DNA from 3 places in the Shewanella polaris genome. Region 3 is predicted to be linked to each of the others. Evidence: predicted binding sites of a transcription regulator. Region 3 holds the regulator's gene; each other region holds the start of a gene.

Region 1 (2,275 bases), 820 kb from region 3:
GCAGATTGTGTTGTGGGTGATTTGCTAATTTTTCGTCTGTGATTTTCATGTTGAATAAACATTGAGTTTTGTCTTGAGAAAGTGCTAACAGTTTGTCTGCATCTTGTTTTGATAATGCCGATTTTTCTTCAAAAATAAGCTGTCTTAGCTGTACTAACGTTTTATTCTGGGTGTCTAATAGTCCACGAAGTTCATCGTGTAGCAGTTCATTTGACTGTTCATTTGGCTTTTCATTTAGTACGGTCATAAATTACTCTTAAGTTTTCTTAGCTAACACTTCACTATAATGCAAGGTTGCACCTATTGTCTGTGTGTCGTTAAAACAAATTAAAGAGTAACGTTTAACGGTTACTCTTTATTAAACGATAAACTGCCTAGCTCTGCTTCAAAACTGGCAATATTCGCTGCTAGCTTTTCAGGATCGACTTTATAGCGTCCTTCAGAGATAGCTTGCTTAATTTCAGCGACCTTTTTTTGGTCGACTTCTGGTAGCGATGCCATTTTCGTTTGTGCACCCTGAAGCTGTTGAGCTTGAGAGGTAATGCTGACGGAATCAGTTTTAACCGGTGCAGCTGATTTTGGGGCTGCAGTCGTTTTAGATTGCTCAGCAGACTGCGTGTCACGAGCAGTGCGCATTTGTGTATTGTTAGCAGTGTTATGCTTTATGTCAATTGCCATGGGAGGCTCCAGCGTAATGAATCAGGTTTTCCAAACAGGCTATCGACACCTTAGGGAAAAACTTTAGCTTTATTTTACATTCTTACTTCAACTTCGCCAACGCCAATTACAACAGCATCAAATTGTTTCTCTGTATTACTATTTTTGACTCTGATCACTTCATCAATATTACCGTCTCGCAATGCTTCGCCTAGGGTTTTGATTTGAACATTAGCGGTTTTTGCATAAATAGAAACATTGTCACCTTTGCAAACAAAACACAGATTATTGGTTAATATTGGCGAGTCTTTGCTAACACGACGTTTCACTCGTGAACCTATTAATGTAGATGTTTTAGAAAAATATTGGCCTTTTAAATTATATTGGTCGACATACATTATCTGTAAATGATGTTGAGCAATGATTTGATCTTTAGAAAGTAACTGATTAGCGACTACGACAGGATATTTTATTTCGACTCTAACTGAGATGTACATTTGCCATGGGTAGTCATAGTCAGGACTATTGCAGCTTAATTTTACCATATTATTGCGGCTAATTGCTCTCTCGCTGGCGAGTTCTACATTGATTGGTGGGTAACACCGCGGTGGGTTTATTCTGCCCTCAAGATTTTGTGGAGTAATTTCTATCTTAGCTTTTGAGTTTGCATCAATTTTTTTGGCGACCGTCTCTTTAGCTAATGCGTATATGGTCGATAATGTAGGTGTTACGATCTCTTCGCTAGCAAATACAGGCGAAAAAAAGGTTATTAAGCACAAAAAACATAAAAAAAATACTTTCATAATGAAGATACTAGCTTGTTTTGCCAGAATACACCTATACTTTGGGAAATGAATAATATGCGAGTTATCTCGGCATACGTAAGAAGTTAAGAGTAAAGAACCTAAGGATGTGACAATAACATTATCCTTTCGTCAAAAAAGTGTCGGTTTACTGTGAGTATGAGTCAATGCTAGTTAAAGCAAGTTACATGCCCACTTTTAGATATCAGTTAATTGATAAGTATTCGCTAGGTTGGTGATAGTTTATACTCATGTTGAACTTGTAAGTCAGTAGATAAACACATTAACCGTATTATGTTAAACCTTGGTCTACTATAATTTAAAAAACAATTTATCCATTTGGGTGACCGTTAACTACAAGGCTGTTTTATGTCGAGCATTTTAGATTCAGTAAATAAACGTACTCAACTTGTCGGGCAAAACAGACTAGAGTTGCTATTGTTTAGGCTTAATGGCCGCCAAAGATTTGGGATTAACGTATTTAAAGTGAAAGAGGTGTTGCAATGCCCACCACTGACTACTTTACCTAAATTAAACCGTTTTGTTAAAGGTGTTGCTCATATTCGTGGGGCAACCATTTCTGTTATCGATTTAAGTGCGGCTACGGGTGGGCGTCCACTGACATCGACCGAAAATTGTTTTATTATCATTTCAGAATACAACCGAAGCGTTCAAGGCTTTTTAGTGAGCTCTGTTGAACGTATTATCAACATGAACTGGGAAGCGATTATGCCTCCTCCACAAGGTTCGGGTCGTTCATCATATTTAACGGCTGTCACTGAAATTGAAGGTGAGTTAGTTGAGATTTTAGATGT
Region 2 (2,275 bases), 150 kb from region 3:
ACCTAAGGTTGCCATCGGTAAATTAGAACCTGGAATAGGATGAATTTGACCGTTTTCACCATATTTACCTTTACGAGCTCCAAGAAGCAATACGCCAGAGATTGCAGCTGCTGCACCGGCCATATGCACAATGCCACTACCAGCAAAATCTACAAAGCCTGCAGCAGAAAGGAATCCACCACCCCATGTCCAGTAGCCTTCAACAGGATAAATCACTGCCGTCATTACCACTGAAAAAACAAGGAAAGACCATAATCTCATTCGTTCAGCAACAGCACCTGATACAATCGACATCGCTGTAGCAACAAATACTACTTGGAAGAAAAAGTCTGATTCGAGCGCATGATCTGCACCATCAGCTTGACCACCGATTAACGAACCAAAAGAAGGAATAAATCCACCTTCAACATTGTCGACATACATAATGTTGTAACCGACTAATAAAAACATGACACACGCAATTGAGTATAAACACACATTTTTAGTTAAAATTTCAGTGGTGTTTTTTGAGCGGACTAATCCAGCTTCCAGCATGGCAAAACCAGCAGCCATCCACATGACTAACGCGCCAGAAATCAAGAAATAAAACGTATCTAATGCGAAACGTAATTCAGTTACCGTCAGGCCTAATTGAGTTAACTCTTCCATACCAGCCTCCTATAATGCTTCGTTATCAAGTTCACCCGTACGGATACGGATAACCTGTTCTAAACTAGTAACAAATATCTTGCCATCACCAATTTTACCGGTATGAGCGGCACTGGTAATCGCTTCAATAAGCATGTCTAAGTTTTCAGATTTTGTGGCAATTTCTAATTTTACTTTTGGTAGAAAGTCCACTTGATACTCTGCCCCACGATAAAGTTCTGTGTGACCTTTCTGACGTCCAAATCCTTTGACCTCAGTAACAGTCATACCTTCAATGCCCATGCCTGCAATAGCTTCACGGACATCATCCAATTTAAATGGCTTGATGATAGCGCTGACGAGTTTCATCTCGACCTCCAAAAGTGTGAAAAAATTAGTTGTTATTTATTTGTTGTAACGAGTTAATTCAATCATCAGGCCACTTTTCCAACAAGTTGTTATATATAGATTTTATTTTATTTTATCTTTTATCCATTAATATAAAGGCACCAATCAAGTGCGTATAAGATCACCGTCGCATTGTTTTGGTGCAACAATAATCCCACCTATGAAACCACTTTGTAATACCCTCTTGTTGAGGATTTAGATATAAAGCACATAAAAAAACAGCCCTCAAATGAGGGCTGTTTGTTGGATTATTTCAGGTTGACACCTGAGGAGAGCGCTTATGCTAAGTACAACTTATTTGTAAGTCGCTTCACGCTTTTTAGCTTCTTCTTTCCACTGAGGAACCAGTGTTTTCTTAAACTCAGCTTTTTCAGCATTCATGGTTTTCATGTCCATGCCTAATGCTGCTTGCGCTTTTGCTTTAGTAGAAGTGTCAGGGAATGCAATAGGTTGCTTAACACCTTTAGCACCTAATAACTGAGCTAGTTTTACACGAGCATCAGCAGCTTTATCCACTGCAGTACCTAAAATGCGTAATATTTCAGCTGGAGCATGAGTTGATGCGCCATGAGATGCAGTCGCATAATCCCAACGCCATTGTGAATGACGAATATCCATTAAGATTGGCTTCATTTCAGCTTCAGTGGCACCAGCATCCCAAGCAGCTTTCGCTTCAAAGTGAGCTTTAACTAACTGAGCTTCAGCACGCGACTTTAATTCTTGAACTCTAGCTTTACCATCATTAACTTGTTTAAGCATAAACTCTTTGCTTTGAGTGTGACAAGTTGCACATGTTTCTTCAAAGCGATCAAATGGATTACCCACTTTATGATCTGTAAATTTGCGGCCTTTGTCATTAGTCACTTTAGGCATATGACAATCAACACAACTTACATTGTTTTGACCGTGAGTACCCATTTTCCAAGTTTCATAACCAGGATGTTGTGCTTTTAACATTGGAGTTTTAGACACTGCATGAGTCCAATCTGAGAACTCCATGCTGTCGTAATATGTTTCCATTTGTTCAACGGTGGTACCCATATCCCAAGGGAACTTAACAAAACCTTTACGGTCTTCAGTTTTCTCGAAATAGTATTCAACGTGACACTGACCACACACCATTGATTGCTTATCTTTACGAGAAGCTTTATCAAATGGTGTATTTAACGTATCCATTGCACGGTCAACATACGGACGTGATATACGTAATTTTGATGAACCTTTTTCATGACAATCGCCA
Region 3 (2,275 bases):
GCGAAGATAGGGGTGGGTACTGGGCAGCGACTAAGTTGCTGATGAGTTCCAGTACTTTTTTCTTACTGCCCGGGGTGGCACAGGTAGTGCACTCCGGTCGCAGAATGGTACAAAGTTCCATCGTTAGTGTTGTGTATACTTCTGTTGGTGTTTAATTACCTGACGGTTGAGCTTATCGATCAGGGCGTCTATTGCAGTATACATATCAGTACATTCTGACATGGCAAACATCACTATGCCATCTGTGATTTTACTGGCTTTTGATCTTTGTTGTAACTTTTATACATTGAGCGCAACGTTTGCATTATGGCTCTGATCGGAGTGTCGTTCAAGCTTTGAAAATTTATCATGAATATATTCCGTTGCCTTGTAGGTTATAAACTCTTACGTTGGTTAGACGGTGGAATCATCATTGCTTCACGATATTTTGCAATGGTACGACGAGCAACGTTTATGCCCTGTTCAGCCAGAAGTTGGGCCATTTTACTGTCACTCAGCGGTTTTTGCTGGTTTTCTGCAGCAACTAATTTTTTGATAAAAGCACGAATTGCAGTAGATGAACATTCACCGCCATCGTCAGTGCTGACATGGCTAGAGAAGAAGTATTTTAGTTCAAACAGTCCTCGTGGGGTGTGCATGTATTTTTGGGTAGTCACCCGTGAAATGGTTGATTCATGCATTTCTACAGCTTCAGCGATATCATTTAATACCATTGGTTTCATGGCTTCTTCGCCATATTCAAAGAAACCTTGTTGAAATTGTACAATGCAATTGGCCACTTTGAGTAATGTGTCGTTACGGCTTTCAATACTTTTAATAAACCATTTAGCTTCTTGCAAGTGGCCTCGAATAAATTGACTATCCGACGGATTTTTACTGCTTCGCGCCATGGCGGCGTATTGTTGATTAACGCCAATTTTTGGCATGTTGTCAGGATTTAACTCTACAACCCATCGGCCATTTTTCTTTAGTACCGTAACATCGGGTATGACGTATTCGTCATCTACGGCAGTAATTAATAAACCTGGACGAGGATTAAGTGACTGGATTAGGGTGATAGCGTCACGCAACTCGTTTTCTTTTAGCTTTGTTTTACGCATTAACAATCTAAAATCACGCCCGGCAATTAAATCTAAATAGTCTTTAATCAGCAGACGAGCATTATCAATATGGGGGGTTGTGTTGGCATATTGCGCTAATTGGATGAATAAGCACTCGCTTAAATCTCTAGCCGCTACACCAACAGGATCAAAGTGTTGAATGCGCTTTAATACGGCTTCAACTTCATCTAGTTCAACGGTTTCATCGCCCATTGCTTCGAGAATATCTTCGGTACTTTGGGTTAAATAACCTTGTTCATCAATAGCATCAATGATAGCGGTGGCAATTGCTAAATCGGTCTCAGAAAAGGGAGTAAGATTTTTTTGCCATTCTAAATGCTCATACAGACCTTCAGTGGTTTCACCTTGGAATGGCATGTCATCGTCGCGCATGCTCGCACTGCCTGAACCTGACATTGGGGAGGCGGTATACACTTCGTCCCATGTCGTATCCATGGCTAGATCATCCATGGTTTCTTTGGTTATAGACTCTGCAGTGTCAACTGTAGAGGTGTCTTTTTCTTTATTAACGCTGCTGTTGTCACTAAAGTCGGTATCAGCTTGGTCTCGATTTTCTTTTGCGGAGTTTTTTGCTTCTGAAAACTCATCTTCTATTTCAAGCAATGGGTTTGAATCCAATGCTTGTTGGATTTCTTGCTGTAGCTCCAATGACGATAATTGCAGTAAGCGAATAGCCTGCTGCAATTGTGGGGTCATGGTTAAGTGTTGACCCATTTTGAGTTGGAGTGACGCTTTCATTTACCGCTTATCCCTAGATGATTTCCATAAAAATGACAATCTAAAATACTGTATTGATTGTTACATACATCAATGACATTTAACGTTATTTAGTTAACGTTCAACAAAACGAGTTAGATAGTTTAAAAGACCCGTAACTTAACTATAGCTTGAATTGTTCACCTAAGTACACAGCTCGAACTTGTTGATTGCTCAATACTTCATCAGGTGTACCTTCAGCAATTAAATTACCTTGGCTAACAATATAGGCCCGCTCGCAAACATCTAACGTTTCACGAACATTATGGTCGGTAATTAATACCCCTAAACCGCGACTTTTCAGTTGTTGGATAATTTTTTTAATATCAATAACTGAAATAGGATCAACACCAGCAAAGGGTTCATCGAGTAAAATAAATTTTGGATTAGCAGCTAAT

Evidence for each region. The regulator sigma-54, encoded in region 3, starts transcription at its own class of promoters, with help from an activator protein. The targets are predictions, from matches to a motif close to GTTGGCACGNNNNTNGNNT.
Region 1: a site for sigma-54 is predicted at 1,638-1,656, ahead of flgA (flagellar basal body P-ring formation chaperone FlgA). Genes of this name have one in related genera too.
Region 2: a site for sigma-54 is predicted at 1,053-1,071, ahead of FH971_RS16795 (P-II family nitrogen regulator). Genes of this name have one in related genera too.

Annotation. Positions count from the first base shown of each region.
Region 1 is NZ_CP041036.1:3,198,865-3,201,139, reverse strand. It holds gene FH971_RS13905 (flagella synthesis protein FlgN) at 1-247, opposite strand, end outside; gene flgM (flagellar biosynthesis anti-sigma factor FlgM) at 349-678, opposite strand; gene flgA (flagellar basal body P-ring formation chaperone FlgA) at 753-1,460, opposite strand; gene FH971_RS13890 (chemotaxis protein CheV) at 1,830-2,275, shown strand, end outside.
Region 2 is NZ_CP041036.1:3,864,981-3,867,255, forward strand. It holds gene FH971_RS16790 (ammonium transporter) at 1-648, opposite strand, end outside; gene FH971_RS16795 (P-II family nitrogen regulator) at 658-996, opposite strand; gene nrfA (ammonia-forming nitrite reductase cytochrome c552 subunit) at 1,330-2,275, opposite strand, start outside.
Region 3 is NZ_CP041036.1:4,014,237-4,016,511, reverse strand. It holds gene ptsN (PTS IIA-like nitrogen regulatory protein PtsN) at 1-121, opposite strand, end outside; partial or broken gene hpf (ribosome hibernation-promoting factor, HPF/YfiA family) at 124-378, opposite strand; gene FH971_RS17520 (RNA polymerase factor sigma-54) at 375-1,859, opposite strand; gene lptB (LPS export ABC transporter ATP-binding protein) at 2,002-2,275, opposite strand, start outside.